DNA from 2 places in the Streptomyces sp. NPDC048295 genome. Region 2 is predicted to be linked to the other one. Evidence: riboswitches for the same ligand, from Rfam matches in the RefSeq annotation. Region 2 holds a riboswitch; the other holds the start of a gene.
The links. Region 2 has a riboswitch for cobalamin ahead of AB0D53_RS01370 (ribonucleoside-diphosphate reductase subunit alpha). Riboswitches for the same ligand answer to the same signal wherever they lie in the genome.
Positions count from the first base shown of each region.

Region 1: it holds a riboswitch for cobalamin, as region 2 does, so the genes downstream of both, AB0D53_RS16545 (prenyltransferase/squalene oxidase repeat-containing protein) here and AB0D53_RS01370 (ribonucleoside-diphosphate reductase subunit alpha) in region 2, are expected to answer to the same signal.

Region 1 covers NZ_JBEZLL010000009.1:249,694-258,677, reverse strand. Annotated here, with positions in the region: gene AB0D53_RS16550 (hypothetical protein) at 1-1,091, opposite strand, end outside; cobalamin riboswitch at 1,224-1,299, opposite strand; cobalamin riboswitch at 1,416-1,555, shown strand; gene AB0D53_RS16545 (prenyltransferase/squalene oxidase repeat-containing protein) at 1,667-4,432, shown strand; gene AB0D53_RS16540 (hypothetical protein) at 4,429-5,355, shown strand; gene AB0D53_RS16535 (energy-coupling factor transporter transmembrane component T) at 5,360-6,544, shown strand; gene AB0D53_RS16530 (ATP-binding cassette domain-containing protein) at 6,541-8,196, shown strand; gene AB0D53_RS16525 (ECF transporter S component) at 8,193-8,984, shown strand, end outside.
Region 2 covers NZ_JBEZLL010000001.1:308,318-317,301, reverse strand. Annotated here, with positions in the region: gene AB0D53_RS01375 (ribonucleotide-diphosphate reductase subunit beta) at 1-241, opposite strand, end outside; gene AB0D53_RS01370 (ribonucleoside-diphosphate reductase subunit alpha) at 241-2,652, opposite strand; cobalamin riboswitch at 2,794-2,925, opposite strand; gene mctP (monocarboxylate uptake permease MctP) at 3,102-4,736, opposite strand; gene AB0D53_RS01360 (DUF3311 domain-containing protein) at 4,733-4,987, opposite strand; gene AB0D53_RS01355 (GntR family transcriptional regulator) at 5,215-5,979, opposite strand; gene AB0D53_RS01350 (extracellular solute-binding protein) at 6,259-7,542, shown strand; gene AB0D53_RS01345 (sugar ABC transporter permease) at 7,643-8,635, shown strand; gene AB0D53_RS01340 (carbohydrate ABC transporter permease) at 8,632-8,984, shown strand, end outside.

The DNA.
Region 1 (8,984 bases), on a different contig from region 2:
GCGGTGAAGGTGGGCTGGGCGACCCACTGCGGGGCGCCCGGGGTGACCGGAACCGGCGGGGCGGCCGTGAAGCCTCCGCCGGCGACCGCACGAAGCGCGTCGATCGAGGAGTAGGAGGAGGGCGCGGTGTCGGACGGCTGGTACTTGAAACCGCCTCCCGGGTTGTACTGGTTGGCTATCAGGAAATCGATCGGCGTCTTGCCGTTGACCGTGAGGAAGTCGCCGGTCTGCGGGTTGATTCCGCAGGCGTTCAGCCCCGCCACGCCCCAGCCGTTGGAGCTGGTGTTGACCCCGTAGAGGGAGTTGAACGCGCCGGTGGTGGCGACCAGTTTTCCCTTGAGGAAGTTCTTGGCCTTGACGACGCCCGCATCGGTGCCGGGAACGCCCGAGACGCAGAGGGCGGCCATGGCCGCTCCGGTCATGTCGACGTCGCTCGCCGAGTTGAGCGCGGTGGGGTCGCCTTCGGCCTTGCTGTAGGTCCAGCCGCCGTCGACGTGCTGGTTGGCCCGGATACGCGTGACCATCGAGTCGGTCAGCGACTGCGGGATGCGGGTGCCGCCGGCCTGGGTCCTGGCGCCGCCGAGCGCGAGGGCCGCGAACACGGTGCCGTTGAAGTTTGCGGACGGACCGAAGTAGCCGGGCTCGGCGGTCTGCCAGTAGGAGTAGATGTCGGCGACGAGGTTGCGGGAGGCCGAGACCCGGGCCGGGTCGATGCCGGCGGCGTACGCGTTCAGTGTGCCCCGCTCGTAGTCGGTGACCACGGGGGAGGCGGAGGGCCAGCCGGACGTGGAGAGCAGATCACGGTAGACGGTGCGGGCGTTCTTCGTGGTGTCGCCACCCGGAGCGACATCGACGACGGCCGTGCCGGACGCCGCGAAGGCGCTGAACGCCCACTCGTTGGACAGGCCGGAACCGGCATACGAACCGTCCGCCGCCTGGAGCGACTTGAGGTAGGTGACGCCGTTCGTCCTGGACGTGGCCAGCTGGGCGGGGCTGGACGTGGCGAAGGCGGGCAGTGTGGTGAGGGCGAGGGCGCCGAACGCTGCGGGCAGCGCGAGTGCGAGGCGTCGGGGCGTACGAAGACGGGGCATGGCCTGCTCCTGGGATCGGCGGACGCCGGCCTCCAGTGCATGGCCGGACTTCTCCGTGCAGGGACACGGCCGGGCATGGTCGGGAGCCGCCGTCCGGAACGCGTGGTACGGCTTCTCGTAGCTGCGCCGCATGGGCATTCGGGCTCGGAGACGGCCCCCGCCGTTCCATACCGCTGCGCGTCAGCTCCGGCTTCGCACCGGATTCCCCCATGTGGCAGCCCAGGACGCTACCCGAGGGGCCGGGCGGTCCGCCAGACGTCCGGACAGGTGCCGTTCCCGGATGTCCGGGAACCGTCCGGTGAGGCACACACCACCTTGACGGCCCGACCGCATCCGTGTTGCACTCCGGCTGACACGCACTCAGCAGCAGGGGAAGCCGGTCGAATTCCGGCGCTGACCCGCAACCGTGGACCCGGGCTCGTTCCGGGTGAGCCGGAATGCCTGGCGCTGGGACAGAGCACGAGGAACGCCGTCGCGGACTACGGCGTGGTCGTCCAACCTCCCCATGGCGCAGCAGCCCGGTGGGGGGTCAATCGCCACGTACGCAGCCGCCCGGCATTGACGAGGGGGCCGCGGTGAGGACCGAACAGCAGCCGGAACGGCGGACAGGCAGGAGACAGCGTCTGCTGTCCCTGCTGACCGCCTCGTTCTTGACTCTCGGTGCCGGAGTGGCGTTCTTCACAGCGTCACCGGCGAACGCCGACCCCGTCGAGGAGTGCACCGCCACGACCGGGGCCATTGTCGCCGTGGATTTCGGCCCCTTCGGCGGGCCGGTGGTGCGCGGCTGCGACACCACGCCCACCACCGGCTACGAGCTGCTGCACGAGGGAGGGTTCAGAACCACCGGTACCGTCCACGACGGCGACGGATTCATCTGCCGCATAGGCAACGGCTCCTTCGACTCCGGTACGGAGTACCCGACCCCGGCCAAGGAGGACTGCGTCCTCACCCCGCAGGCCACCGCGTACTGGTCGTACTGGATCGCCTCCCCCGGGCAGAAGAGCTGGACCTACAGCCCCCTCGGCGCCATGTCCCGTACCCCCGGGGCCGGTGACGTGGACGCCTGGGTGTTCGGCGGCACCGATGTCGGCGGCACCACGGGCAAGCCCACCTTCTCCCCCGACGACGTACGGGCCAGGAGCGGTGTCCCCACCACGGAACCCACCGATCCCACGGGCCCGACCAGGCCTCCGGCCCCGGTCGACGTGGCTGCCGCCACCCGCTGGCTCACCGGGATGCTGACGGACGAGGAACGGGTCGTCGACGAGGGCGCCACCGCGCCGGACCACATGCTCACCACCGAGGTCGTCTACGCCCTGGCCGCCGCCGACCCGAAGAGCCCGGTGGCGCAGAAGGCCGCTTCGTTCCTCGCTTCACCCGCGCAGACGGACACGTACGCCTACCCGGCCGGCAAGGACGGGATTCCCGATGCCTCGGCCGCCGCGCGTCTGGCACTCGTGGCCGAGGCCACCGGCAAGGACCCGCGCGACTTCGGCGGCCACGACCTTCTCGGTGACCTCGTCGAGTACGTCTGCCCGAGGGACATCGGCGACGGCGAAACGATCCCCGGCTGCCTCACGAAGGGCGACTTCCGCTCCACGGGACAGGCCGACGCCCAGGCCATGGCCGTCATCGCCCTGCTGAACGGTGAGGTGACACCCCCGGCCGACGCCGTGACCCGGCTGACCGGACTCCAGTGCGAGGACGGTGGCTTCACGGGCATCCTCATCAGGGCCGGCGAGTGGTGCGACAGCGACGCGAGCTCCACCGGACTGATCGCCCTGGCCCTCAAGCGGGCCGGCGGCCACGGCGCGGCGGTCGAGAAGGCGCGGGCCTACCTCAAGAAGTCCCAGCTCCCGACCGGAGCCTGGCCCTCCGCCTCGTACCTGACGACCGGCAGCGCGGGCCCCACCGGCTGGGCCGCACAGGCCCTGCGCGCCCTGGGCGACACGGACCGGGCCGACGCGGGTGTCTCCTGGCTCTCCGAGCAGCAACTACCCAAGGGCGGCTTCGGTTTCGAGGAGGGCGAGACCGACCCCCGGGTGTTCGCCACCACCCCGGTGGTCATCGCGGGTGCCAAGAGCGACCTGGTCGCGCTCACCGCCAGGAAGGCGACCCCACCGACCACACCCACCCCGGACCCGACGAGCACGCCCCCGGCAGGTGACGGGCCCGACCTGAAGAAGGGCAGCGCGTACCTCACCGATCACAGGCGACTGGTACAGGGTCACTACTACGAGAACGCGAAGGGTTCCGGGTTCGCCGACTTCGGCCTGACCATCGACGGTGCCTACGCGCTCGCCGCGACCGGCCACGACAACGCCGCCCTGCGCAACATCGTCGACTTTCTCGACAAGGGCGGCAAGGACGGCAAGGGACGCGGAATCCACGACTGGACCCTGATCGGCACCACGTACGCAGGCGGCGGCTTCATCGGCAAGGCGGCCGTCCTGGCCGAGGTCGTGGGCCGGGACCCCCGTGACTTCGGCGGACAGGACCTGATCGGCGCACTGGCCAAGGCCATCTGCCCGGCGAAGACACCGACGCCGAGGCCCTGCGCGGCCAAGGGCAACTACACCTACGCCACGTCCGTCTTCTCCCAGTCGCTCGGGGTCATGGCCCAGGTCCGCGCGGGCGAGACGGCCGCCGCGGCCGAACCGATCGCCTACCTCAAGAGCCTCCAGGATCCCTCGGGCGCCTGGCCGAGCCTGATCGGCGAGAAGAGCGACATCGAGGTCGACTCCACCGCGATGGCCGCGATGACCCTGGATCTGCTGCCCGACGCCGACTCGCAGGCGGCCGTGGACAAGGCCCTCGCCTGGCTGGCCGGCCGGCAGCTGGCGGACGGCGGGTTCCCGGGCGCCTCCGGCAACTCCGTGAACTCCGCCGCCCTGGCGGTACAGGGGCTGTCGCTGGACGCCACGAAGTACGCGGACCGCATCGCCAAGGCCCGCACGTTCCTCGCCTCGCAGCAGAACACCGACGGCGGGTTCAACGTCGTCAAGGGCGGCCAGCCCGGATCCGACGTCCGCGCCTCGGCCCAGGCCGTCGGGGGCGCCACCGGAATCTCCTTCGGCACCCTCACACGCAGCCTGGACGGCACTGATCCGGAGCCCGCGCCCAGCGGCTCGGGCCGGCCGTCCACCCCCGCCATCGTGACCCCGGGCGAGGAGACGGGCGGTACCGGTACGAGCGAGGACTCGGGCTCGGGCGGCGTCCTCGCCTCCACCGGCGCGCAGACCCTCGCCCTCGCCATCGCCGCCGTGCTGCTGATGCTCGGCGGCTGGGGCACGGCCCGCGCCGCCCGGCGCCGCCGCGGAACCACGGGGAGCGAGGCATGAGAAGCGGTCGTGTGCTGCGCGCCCTGGCCCGCACGGCAGCCGCGCTGGGGCTGACGACGGCGGCGTTCGCCGCCACCTCGGCTCCGGCGGGGGCCGCCCCGCAGCCGATGGGCCGGTGCACCACATCCTCCGGTGCGGTGCTCGCCGTGGATTTCAGCCATTGGGGCGGGCCCGTCTACCGATCCTGCGGAACCACTCCCACCACCGGGTACGAGCTCCTCAACCAGGGCGGCTGGCGGACCACCGGCACCGGCCACGACGGCGCCGCCTTCATCTGCCGCATCGGATACAGCGGCCACCAGGGCGGCAAGCAGTACCCGACGCCGAAGCAGGACGACTGCGTACTGACACCGCCCGCCTCCGCCTACTGGTCGTACTGGCACGCCGGCCCGGGGCAGAGCACCTGGGAGTACAGCCAGCTGGGCGCCATGCTCTACAAGCCGAAGCCCGGCAGCGTCGATCTGTGGATCTTCGGTGGGACGAACATCGAGGGCACCCAGGGCCGGCCCACGGTCACTCCCGACCAGCTGCGCGCCAAGAACACCAGGCCCACCGGTGGCGGGCCCGTCCCCGAGGACACCCGCACCGCGCCGCCGCTGCCGCCGGACGCCAACACCGGTCCCGAGCCGGAGAACCCGCCCCCGGCGGACCCGACGCCTCCCGCGTCGACACCACCACCGAGCCCCTCGGCCCCACCGAGTGCGTCGGCGTCGGCGAGCCCCTCTCCGAGCGTCTCGCCGACCCCCTCCGCATCACCGTCGTCCGGTGCGCGCGCTTCCGGCCCGAGAGTCGTCGACGCGGCGCCCGCGGCCGACGCCGAGCACGATGTGGGCTCGTACCTGCCCGCCGTGGCGACCGGTGCGCTCGTCCTGCTGATCGGCGGTGCCGCCTGGTACGCGGCGAAGCGCCGCCGTGCGGAGTAGCCGCGTGCGCCGTACCACCACGGACACGGCCCAGCCGCCGGCGTCCGGCCTCGCGCCGGACACCGGCGGCCGCCGGCTGCCCCGCACACTGCACCCCGTCGCCTGGTGGATCTGGGCCCTGGCCCTCGCCACCGCCGTCAGCCGCACGAACAATCCGCTGCTGCTGTTCCTGGTCCTCACGGTCCTCGGATACGTCATCACCATGCGCCGGACCGAGGCCCCCTGGGCAAAGGGCTTCAAGTACTACCTCTACCTGGCCCTGACCGTCGTGGCGATCCGTGTGGTCTTCCGTGCCGTCTTCGCCACCGGCATCACCCCCCACGACCACTTCCTCTTCTCGCTCCCGCACATCCCGACCCCCGACTGGTACGCGGGCATCCGGCTCGGCGGCCCCGTCTCGCTGGAGGCGTTGCTGTCGGCCGCCACCGACGGGCTCCGCCTCGCCTGTCTGCTCTGCTGCATCGGCGCCGCCAACACCCTCGCCAACCCCAAGCGGGCACTGCGCGTACTGCCGGGCGCCCTGTACGAGCTGGGTGTCGCCGTCACCGTCTCCATCAGCGTGGCGCCCCAACTGGTGCAGAGCGTCCAGCGCGTGCACCGGGCCCGGCGGCTGCGGGCCGGACGCACCAAGGGTCTGCGGGCCCTGCGCGGCATCGTCGTCCCCGTCCTCGAAGACGCCCTGGAGCGCTCCCTCCGGCTGGCCGCCGCCATGGACTCCCGCGGCTACGGCCGTGCCGGCTCAGCCACTCGGCGCTCCCGCCGCGCGACCGGTGCCCTCATGCTGCTCGGCATGTGCGGCCTGTGTGCCGGTGCCTACGGGCTCCTCGACGCCACCGCACCCGCCCTGCTCGGATTCCCCGCGCTCATGGCCGGCGGGCTGCTGTGTGTCGCCGGCCTGCGCCTCGGCGGGCGCAGGGTCACCCGCACGACCTACCGGCCGGACCCCTGGCGGGCCGCCGAGTGGGCCGTCGCGGGCTGCGGGGTCCTGTCCGCCCTGCTCCTGTTCGCCGGCATCGGCTTCGACGCGGCGGAGTTGAATCCCTCCATCTACCCGCTCAGTTGGCCGCCGCTGCCGCCCGTCCCCGCCGCCGCGGTCCTCCTCGCGGGCGCCGCCGGGTTCCTGGCCCCGCCGCCGAACACACCCGTCCGACCGGCCGTCCCCACGCAGCGCACCGAGGAAAACAAGTGATCACCTTCGACCAGGTCACCGTCCAGTACGAGGACACGGCCGAGCCCGTCCTGCGGGACGTGGACCTCACGGTCGAGGAAGGCGAACTCTGCCTCGTCGTGGGCCACACCGGCATCGGCAAGTCCACCCTGCTGGGCACGGTCAACGGCCTCGTCCCCCACTTCACCGGCGGCACCCTCCACGGACGCGTCACCGTGGACGGCCGGGACACCGCGGACCATCCGCCCCGTGAACTCGCCGATGTCGTGGGCGTCGTCGGCCAGGACCCCCTCGACGGCTTCGTCACCGACACCGTGGAGGAGGAACTCGCCTACGCCATGGAGCAGTTGGCCGTACCTCCGGCAACCATGCGCAAACGAGTGGAGGAGACCCTCGACCTGCTCGGCCTCGCCGATCTGCGCCATCGCGCCCTGCACGAACTCTCCGGGGGCCAGCAGCAGCGCGTCGCCATCGGCTCCGTCCTCACCGCCCATCCGCGGGTCCTGGTCCTGGACGAACCCACCTCCGCCCTCGATCCGACCGCGGCGGAAGAGGTCCTGGCCGCCGTCACCCGGCTCGTCCACGACCTCGGCGTCACCGTTCTCCTCGCCGAACACCGCCTGGAGCGCGTCGTCCAGTACGCCGACCGCGTGATCCACCTCCCCGGCGACGGCCGCGTGGTCCCGGGGCCGCCCGCCGAGATCTTCCGCACCTCGTCCATCGCACCGCCCATCGTCGAACTCGGCCGTACCGCCGGCTGGTCCCCGCTCCCCCTCTCCATCCGCGACGCCCGCCGTGCCGCAGCACCGCTGCGCACCCGGCTGGCCCATGTCGCGCCCCCGGCAGTGCGGGCCGTTCCCGACGCGGACCGCGCGACGCTGCTCACCGCACGCGGGATCACCGTGTCGTACCAGGGCGTCCCCGCCGTGCGTGAGGTCGACGTCGACCTGCGCGGCGGGGAGATCACCGCCCTCATGGGCCGCAACGGCTCCGGCAAGTCCTCCCTGCTCTGGGCCCTCCAGGGCTCCGGTCCCCGCAGAGCCGGCTCGGTCGCCGTGGGCGGGCCCGGCGGCCCGAAGGCACAGGACCCGCAGAAGGTCTCGGCGGCAGCGGCCCGGCGGCTCGTCGGTCTGGTCCCGCAGACCCCCACCGACCTGCTCTACCTGGAAAGCGTCAAGCAGGAGCTCGACCAGGCCGATTCCGAGTCCGGGGTCGCGGCGGACGGGACACGGGCCCGCACCGTCCTGGACCGGCTGGCCCCCGGCATCCCCGACACCACCCACCCCCGTGACCTGTCCGAGGGCCAGAAACTGGCCCTCGTCCTGGCCATCCAGCTCGCCGCCGCCCCACGGGTGCTGCTGCTGGACGAGCCCACGCGCGGTCTCGACTACCGGGCCAAGGGCGAGCTGATCGGCATCGTGAACGCCCTTGCCGCCGAGGGGCGGGCCGTGGTGATCTCCACGCACGACGTGGAGTTCGTCGCGCGGGCGGCCGACCGAGTCGTGGTCATGGCCGAGGGCGACGTCGTGGCCGACGGCCCCACCGGCGAAGTCATCGTCGCCTCCCCCGTCTTCGCCCCGCAGACAGCGAAGATCCTCGCACCGCTGCCCTTCCTCACCGTGGACCAACTGGCCACCGCGGTCGCCGCCGACGGAACGGACCCCGACTCATGAGCACGTACGCCGCGGCCATCCGCATCCGTGCCCGGGCCGGGGTCGTCATCGCCATGGCCGCCTTCCTGGGCGTCGTCGCGTTCTTCTGGCCGTTCCTCGTGGCGCCCGGGAAGTTCGGCTCGAACTACACCCCGCTGCTGATCTTCGGCGTGCTGCTGGTGATCGTGCTCTGTGTGGTGATCTCCGAGATCGCCGAGGGCGGCATCAACTCCAAGGCGCTGGCCATGCTGGGCGTGTTGTCCGCCGTCAACGCGGCCGTCCGTCCCCTCGGCGCGGGCACGGCCGGTATCGAGACGGTGTTCTTCATTCTCGTCCTCGCCGGCCGGGTGTACGGCCCCGGCTTCGGCTTCACCCTCGGGTGCACCTCCCTGTTCGCCTCGGCGCTGATCACCGGAGGCGTGGGGCCGTGGATGCCCTACCAGATGTTCGGCTGCGCCTTCGTCGGCATGCTCGCCGGATTCCTTCCCAGGGCGACCGGCCGCGGGGAAGTCCTCATGCTCGCCGTCTACGGCTCGCTCTCCGGCTACTTGTTCGGCTTCCTCCTGAACCTCTCCTTCTGGCCCTTCTCCCTCGATCCGAACAGCTCGATCGCCTACCTGCCGGGGCTTGCCTTCACCGAGCAGTTCCAGCGATACATCGCCTTCGACCTGGCCACCTCCCTCGGCTGGGACACCGGCCGCGCCGTCACCAACCTCGTCTGCATCACGCTGGCCGGTCCCGCAGTTCTCACCGTCTTCCGCCGCGCCGCCCGCAAGGCCCGCTTCCAGGCACCGATCCGCTTCGCACCC
Region 2 (8,984 bases):
TGTTGGAGACGATCGAGTCGCCCGTCGCGAAGAACGCGACCAGCCGGCCGATCATGTGCTGCTCGCCGGGGGACAGCTTGGCGAGGTCGGCGACGTCGGAGTGCAGGTCGACCTCCTCCACCGTCCAGGTGTTCTTGATCGCGTCGCGGTAGCGCTCGTAGAAGTCCGGGTAGCGCATGGGCCGCAGGGTCAGTTCGAAGCCCGGGTCGAGCAGGTTCTTCTCGGAGTTGGTGGTGCTCATTACTGGCAGGCCTCGCAGGACTCGGGGTTTTCGAGGGAGCAGGCGATCGCGTCCGCGTCGGGCGCCGAAGCCTGCTGTACGGGAATGGGGGCGGCGGTCGCGGCCTGGCCGGAGGCGGCACGGGCGATCCGGGTCGCCGGGCGCGAGCGCAGGTAGTACGTCGTCTTCAGCCCCTGCTTCCAGGCGTACGCGTACATCGAGGAGAGCTTGCCGATCGTCGGCGTCTCCAGGAACAGGTTCAGCGACTGGCTCTGGTCCAGGAACGGCGTACGGGCCGCCGCCATGTCGATCAGACCGCGCTGCGGGATCTCCCACGCAGTGCGGTACAGCGCCCGTACCTCCTCCGGGATCCAGGCGAAGCCCTGCACCGAGCCGCTGGCGTCGCGCAGCGCCTCACGGGTCCGCGCGTCCCACACCCCGAGCTGCTTCAGCTCATCGACCAGATACGCGTTGACCTGGAGGAACTCACCGCTGAGCGTCTCGCGCTTGAAGAGGTTGGAGACCTGCGGCTCGATGCACTCGTAGACCCCCGCGATCGAGGCGATCGTCGCCGTCGGCGCGATGGCGAGCAGCAGCGAGTTGCGCATCCCGCTCTTCGCGACGCGGGCGCGCAGCGCCTCCCACCGCTCGGGCCAGTTCAGCTCGGTGTCGTAGTGGTCGGGGTGCAGCACACCGCGCGCCGCCCGCGTCTGCGACCAGGCGGGCAGCGGTCCGGACCGCTCGGCGAGCTCGCAGGACGACTCGTACGCGGCGAGCATGATCCGCTCGGAGATCTTCGTGGAGAGCGCGCGGGCCTCGGGGGAGTCGAAGGGCAGCCGCAGCTTGAAGAAGACGTCCTGGAGGCCCATGGCGCCCAGACCCACCGGGCGCCACTTCGCGTTGGAGCGGCCGGCCTGCTCGGTCGGGTAGAAGTTGATGTCGACGACCCGGTCCAGGAAGGTCACGGCGGTGCGGACGGTGGCGTCCAGACGCTCCCAGTCGATGGAGTCGTCGGCGACGAACGCGCCGAGGTTGACCGAGCCCAGGTTGCAGACCGCCGTCTCGCCGTCGTCGGTGACTTCGAGGATCTCGGTGCACAGGTTCGAGGAGTGGACGACGGTGCCCGGCTCGGCGGTCTGGTTCGCGGTCCGGTTGGAGGCGTCCTTGAACGTCATCCAGCCCTGGCCGGTCTGCGCGAGGGTGCGCATCATCCGGCCGTACAGCTCGCGGGCCGGGATCGACTTGCGGGCCAGCCCCTGGGCCTCGGCGGCCCGGTACGCGGCGTCGAACTCGTCGCCCCACAGGTCGACGAGGCCGGGTACGTCGGCGGGCGAGAACAGCGACCAGTCGCCGTCCGCGTCGACCCGGCGCATGAACTCGTCCGGGATCCAGTGCGCCAGGTTGAGGTTGTGCGTACGCCGCTGGTCCTCGCCCGTGTTGTCGCGCAGCTCCAGGAACTCCTCGATGTCCGCGTGCCAGGTCTCCAGGTAGACGGCGGCGGCGCCCTTGCGGCGGCCCCCCTGGTTGACCGCGGCGACGGAGGCGTCGAGCGTCTTCAGGAACGGCACGATGCCGTTGGAGTGCCCGTTGGTGCCGCGGATCAGCGAACCGCGCGAGCGGATGCGGGAGTACGAAAGGCCGATGCCGCCCGCGTGCTTGGAGAGCCGGGCCACCTGGTGGTAGCGGTCGTAGATCGAGTCGAGCTCGTCCAGCGGGGAGTCCAGCAGATAGCAGGAGGACATCTGCGGGTGCCGGGTGCCGGAGTTGAAGAGCGTGGGGGAGGAGGGGAGGTAGTCGAGCCGGCTCATCAGCCCGTACAGCGCCGCCACTTCGTCCACGGCGCGCTGCGAGTCGTCCTCGGCGAGCCCGGACGCGACCCGCAGCATGAAGTGCTGGGGCGTCTCGACGACCTGGCGGGTGTGCGGGTGGCGCAGCAGATAGCGGCTGTGCAGGGTCCGCAGTCCGAAGTAGCCGAAGCGGTCGTCCGCGCCGTCGGCGAGCGAACGCTCCACCAGCGCGTCGAGGGCGGCCGCGTGGCGGGCGACGAACCCGGCGGTACGGTCGGCGATCAGGCCCTCGCGGTGCCCGACGGCGACCGAGGCGGAGAAGGAGACCGCGCCCTGGCCGGCCGCCTCGTCCGCGATGGTGAGGGTCAGGAGCCGGGCGGCGAGCCGGGAGTAGGCGGGGTCCTCGGAGATCAGGCCCGCGGCGGCCTCGGTGGCCAGTGAACGCAGCTCCGCCTCGTCCGCCCGGGCGCTGCGGCCGCGCAGCGCGGCGGCGGCGACCCGGCCGGGGTCGGTGTCGGGCAGATCGGCGGTGAGGGCGGTCAGGGTCCGCAGCAGCGCGGTCCCCGGTCCGTCCTGTGCGACTGCCTCGGACTCGGCTGCTGCGGACGCGGCGACTGAAGCCGGATCGGCTGGCGCGATGGTCACGTGGTGCTCTCCCTCGCTCGGCTCGGGGCCGGCGGGGAACGGGGCAGCCCTGCGGACGCGCAGACCCGGGGCAGGGCAGCGCTCCGCACGGCGTCCACCGGCCCAACCGCGAGGCCCGGACGTCTGGGCATCCGGTTCGGTCGAGCCGGATGCGCTGCCGGCAGGTCATCGGACTGACTCGGGGGTGCACAAAAGCGCACTGAATACACCGTTGCGGGACAGTTCCGGATTCGCACCGGATTCCCCTGCGGCGACAGCGAGGAAGAGCATACATGTGGGGGCTGCCCGATGAGGCAGCCCCCACATGTTGTGTCGCACCGACCGGGTCGGGCCCACAGAACGAGCCGTAAGGCCCTTTCCCGGGCCGGCCGACCCGATCACGCCGACGGCCCGCCGCGCCCCGCTGGAGGGGGCTCGACGGGCCGTCGACGGGCCGTGGGCGCGGGTCGTCAGTGGCCGCCCGGCGCCCCCGCCGTGGCCGGCGGGAGTTCCTTCTCGACGCCCGGGTCGCCCGCGTCGGCGGTGTAGTCGGCCGGGGAGGTCTCGTCGATCCCGGCGGGCGCCTTCATGGCGTTCAGGACGAAGGTCAGCACCACCGTCACGACCACGTTCAGCACGAACGCGGTGAGGCCGATGTAGCCGATCTCGCCGATGCCGGGGATCTCCGCGGACGAGCCGCCGAAGTGCTTCTGGGTCGGCGAGGCGACCCCGTACGCGGCCACCGTCCCGTACACCATGCCGACCGCCCAGCCCGCGAGCAGCGCCCAGCGGTGGAACCAGCGGGTGAACAGGCCGCCGACCAGGGCCGGCATCGTCTGGAGGATCCAGATGCCGCCGAGCAGCTGGAAGTTGATCGCGACCGTCTTGTCCATCGTGAGGACGAAGGCGAGCGCGCCGACCTTGACCAGCAGCGAGACCAGCTTGGAGACCTTGGTCTCCTGTTCCGGGGTCGCGTCCGGCTTCAGGAAGTCCTTGTAGATGTTGCGGGTGAAGAGGTTCGCCGCGGCGATCGACATGATCGCGGCGGGCACCAGCGCGCCGATGCCGATGGCGGCGAACGCGACGCCCGCGAACCAGTCCGGGAACATGGTCTCGAACAGCTGCGGGATGGCCAGCTGCCCGTTGTCCACCTTGATCCCGGCGGCGATGGCCATGAAGCCGAGCAGCGCCAGCAGACCCAGCATCAGCGAGTACAGCGGCAGGATCGTGGTGTTGCGCCGGATCACGTTGCGGCTGCGGCTGGAGAGCGTCGCCGTGATCGAGTGCGGATACATGAACAGCGCCAGCGCCGAGCCCAGCGCCAGGGTGGCGTAACCCCACTGGCCCGCCTCGCCCGGCGCGAGCGCGCCACGCGGTTTGCCGGTGGCCGGGTTGGTCTGCGAGAACGCCTCGCCCGCCTTGGCGAAGATGTCGTCGAAGCCGCCCAGCTTGATCGGGATGTAGATGATCGCCACCGCGATGACCAGGTAGATCAGCCCGTCCTTGACGAAGGCGATCAGCGCGGGTGCCCGCAGCCCGGACGAGTAGGTGTACGCGGCGAGCACCGCGAACGCGATCAGCAGCGGCAGGTCCTTGACGAACCAGTGGGTGTTCTCGCCGCCGCCGACGCCCATCACGTCCAGCACCGCCTGGATGCCGACGAGCTGGAGCGCGATGTACGGCATCGTGGCGAGGATGCCCGTGACGGCGACCGCCAGCGACAGGCCCTTCGAGCCGAAGCGCCCGCGCACGAAGTCCGAGGTGGTGACGTACCCGTGCTTGTGCGAGACCGACCAGAGCCGCGGCAGGAAGGTGAAGATCAGCGGGTACACCAGGATGGTGTACGGCACGGCGAAGAAGCCGGCCGCGCCCGCCGCGTAGATCGCCGCCGGAACGGCGACGAAGGTGTACGCGGTGTACAGGTCGCCGCCGAGCAGGAACCAGGTGACCCAGGTGCCGAACGACCGTCCGCCCAGGCCCCATTCGTCGAGGCTCGCCTCGTTCTCGGCCTTGCGCCAGCGCGCCGCCAGGAAGCCCATGACCGTGACGGCCACGAAGAAGAAGATGAAGACGCCGAGCGCGACGCCGTTCACGCCGTCCTTCACGCCGGCTCACCTCCCTTGCGGGCGCGCTGGTCACGCTGCCACAGCTTGTACGCGGTCATCGTGAGCGCGGTGGAGATCAGCACCCAGAGCATCTGGTACCAGTAGAAGAACGGAATGCCGATGAAGGTGGGGTCCACCTTCGCGTACGAACTCACCCAGAGCATCGCCACGAACGGCGCGACGAGACAGAGGGCGATGACTACCCGCACCGGTGTGACGGCGGGCGGTTTTCCTTCTGGGCCTGCTGGCATGCGGCGACTCCGTCCCCTCGCTGATCACCTTGTAATGCGCAGGAAATCTAGGGGAGGCTTCCGGTCACCGTCACCCCCTGTCCGCATTGCGGTCCGGCAACGGTCCCCTGAGCGGGTACTTCTGTTCGTGATCCCGCCAGGTGTACGGCAGTTGGTCCGTACTGGGATGTGCGAAAGGCCCCCGCGGAGAGATGCGTTCCGCGGGGGCCCCGGGGGGTGGTCCGGGTTCAGTCGGTGGGCCGCTTCAAACGCGCCACGAACTTGTACCGGTCGCCCCGGTAGACCGAACGCACCCACTCCACCGGCTCGCCCTGTCCGTCGAGCGAGTGCCGGGAGAGCATCAGCATCGGCAGGCCCACGTCCGTGCCGAGCAGACCGGCCTCGCGCGGGGTGGCGAGGGAGGTCTCGATGGTCTCCTCGGCCTCGGCCAGCCGCACGTCGTACACCTCCGACAGGGCGGTGTAGAGGGAGGTGTACTTCACCAGCGAACGGCGCAGCGCGGGGAAGCGTTTGGCCGAAAGGTGTGTGGTCTCGATCGCCATCGGCTCGCCGCTGGCGAGCCTCAGCCGCTCGATCCGCAGTACCCGGCCGCCGGTGGTGATGCCGAGCAGCCCGGCGAGGGTGTCGTCGGCCGTCACATAGCCGATGTCCAGCAGCTGGGAGGTCGGTTCGAGACCCTGGGCGCGCATGTCCTCGGTGTACGAGGTGAGTTGCAGGGCCTGCGAGACCTTCGGCTTGGCGACGAAGGTGCCCTTGCCCTGGATGCGCTCCAGCCGGCCCTCGACGACCAGCTCCTGGAGCGCCTGGCGCACGGTGGTGCGCGAGGTGTCGAACTCGGCGGCCAGGGTCCGCTCCGGCGGCACGGGGGTGCCCGGCGGCATGGTGTCCGTCATGTCGAGCAGATGTCGCTTCAGCCGGTAGTACTTCGGGACGCGCGCCGTACGCGTGGCCGCGCCCGTCTCGTTCTCCGTACTGCCCCCGTCGGCACCCATGGTCCGCCTTCCCGACGCTTGCGTTGCTGCCGTCACCGGCTCCTCCGTCTGTCGCGGCTCACATGGTGGCACGGTCCGGTCACGGCTGGTCGCCCTCCCTTAGGTGTCGGTCCTATAACGGACGCGAGTGCACTTCTTATACACCCTTGACACCCCTAAAGGTCTAGGCCAAGCTCCCGGTACTGGTCTAAACCATTAAAGACCAGGTCCAGCCCCAGCAGTACTCGTCGAATGTCTTCGCGGTGGGCGGGGTTGCAGTATCCCTGAGGAGGGTTTGGCGTGAAGCGCAAGCTCATCGCGGCGATCGGCGTCGCGGGCATGATGATCGGCCTTGCGGCGTGCGGGTCCGACGACGGCGGTGACAGCGGCAAGAAGGCCGGTCCGGACGCGTACAAGGGCCAGACCCTGACCGTGTGGACGATGTCCGGCTCGAACCCGGACGGGTGGACCAAGACGGTCACCGAGGAGTTCGAGAAGAAGACCAAGGCCAAGCTGAAGATCGAAGTCCAGGACTGGAACGGCATCCAGCAGAAGGTCACCACGGCCCTCTCCGAGTCCAACCCGCCGGACGTCCTGGAGATCGGCAACACCCAGACCCCGGCGTACGCCAAGACCGGCGGTCTCGCCGACCTCGGTGACCTGAAGAAGGAGATCGGCTCCGCCTGGGCCGACGGCGTCAACCAGCCCTCCATCTACGACGGCAAGCAGTACGCCCTGCCGTGGTACGTGGGCAACCGCGTCGTCATGTACAACAAGAAGGTCTTCAAGGACGCCGGTATCACCGAGACGCCGAAGACCCGCGCCGACCTCTTCAAGGCCTTCGAGGCCATCGAGAAGAAGGGCGCCGCCGAGCCGATCTACCTGCCCGGCCAGAACTGGTACTTCTTCGACGGCCTGCTCGTCGGCAAGGACGTCTCGCCGGTCAAGAAGGAAGGCGACAAGTACGTCTCCAACCTGGCCGACCCCAAGGTCGCCGAGGCCATGGACGTCTACAAGCAGTACCAGGCCTTCTCCAAGGCCCCCAAGGACAAGGACGAGGCCACCCCGCAGCAGGCCGAGGTCTTCGCCAAGGGCAAGACCGGCGCCATCATCGCGATGGGCTACGAGGCCGGCACGGCCATCAAGGCCAACCCGAAGATCAAGGACGACATCGGCTTCTTCACCATCCCCGGTGAGACGGCCGACAAGCCCGAGGGCGTCTTCCTCGGCGGCTCCAACCTCGCCGTGGCCGCGGGCAGCAAGAAGCAGGACCTGGCCAAGGAGTTCCTGAAGATCGCGCTCTCCGAGCAGAACGACGGCGCGCTCATCAAGGAGGCCGGCTGGTCCCCGAAGAACGACGCCATGCAGAAGTACACCGTCGGCCAGCCCGCCGCCGAGGCCGCCGGTCCGGCCGCCGCCAAGTCCGGTGGCACCACGCCGCTGATCCCGGAGTGGGCGCCGGTCGAGAACCCGCCGAACCCGATCAAGACCTACATGACGCTGGTTCTCCAGGGCAAGTCGCCCGCCGAGGCCGCCAAGCAGGTCGAGGGCGAGCTCAACAAGCGCCTCAGCCAGCAGCAGTAGTCGCAAGCAGCGCGTCCCGCGCCGGGGCGGCGGGTCCCGACCCGCCGCCCCGGTCGTACGCACCGTTCCGTGTAGGGCTTTGTTGGAAGAGATGGCGAGCATGGCAGTGCAGACCGATCCCTCGGATGTGGCCAAGACGGCCGCAGTCCGCGGGCAGGACGGGAAACCACCCGTCGGGCAGCACGGGGGAAGCAAGCGGAAGCCGGGTATCGGCGCCGCGCCGTACCTGTTGATGATTCCCGCACTCGCGGTGACGGCGCTCTTCCTCGGGTACCCCCTGGTGAAGAACGCCATGCTGTCGTTCCAGAACCTCAATATGGGACAGCTGATCCAGCATGTCACCGAGTGGAACGGCTTCAAGAACTACCAGGAGATCCTCACCGGTGAGGACTTCTGGAAAGTCACGCTCCGCACGATCGTCTTCACCGGCGTCAACGTCGTCCTGATCATGGTCCTCGGCACCCTGGTCGGACTGCTGCTCGCCCGGCTCGGCAAGAAGATGCGGCTCACCCTGATGGTCGGCCTGGTGCTCGCCTGGGCGATGCCGATCGTGGCCGCGTCCACCGTCTTCCAGTGGCTGTTCGCCTCGCGCTTCGGCGTGGTCAACTACGTGCTGGACAAGCTCGGCTGGCACTCGATGGCCGACTTCAACTGGACCGGATCGCAGTTCTCCACCTTCTTCGTGGTCACGCTGATGATCGTCTGGCAGTCCATCCCGTTCGTGGCGATCAACCTGTACGCGGCGACCACGACGATCGCCAAGGAACTGTACGAGGCCGCCTCGCTCGACGGCGCCGGCGTCTGGAAGAGCTTCACCTCGGTGACGTTCCCGTTCCTGCGGCCCTTCCTCTACGCCACGACCTTCCTCGAAGTCATCTGGGTCTTCAAGGCATTCCCGCAGATCTTCACCATCAGTGAGGGCGGCCCCAACCGTCTCACCGAGACCCTGCCGATCTACGCCTTCGTCGAGGGCGTCGGCAACCAGCACTACGGCATGGGCGCGGCGATCTCGCTGCTGACCATCCTGATCATGCTGGGGCTGACCTCCTACTACCTCCGCATCGTTCTCAAGCAAGAGGAGGACGAGCTGTGAAGCGCTCACTGTTCGGCCGCATCTGGCCCAACGCGACGGCGATCGTCCTCTTCGCCGCCCTGGTCTTCCCCGTCTACTGGATGTTCAGTACGGCGTTCAAGCCGACCGGCGACATCATCACCGAGACGCCGGTCTGGTTCCCGACCGAGGTCACGTTCGAGCACTTCAAGACGGCGTACCACGCACCGAACTTCCTGACCCTGGTGAGGAACTCGCTCACCGTCACCCTGGTCGCGGTGGCGTTCTCGCTGATCATCGCGCTCTTCGCGTCGTTCGCGCTGGCCCGGATGCGGTTCAAGGGCCGCAAGGGCATGATCCTGGTCTTCATGATCGCCCAGATGGCGCCGTG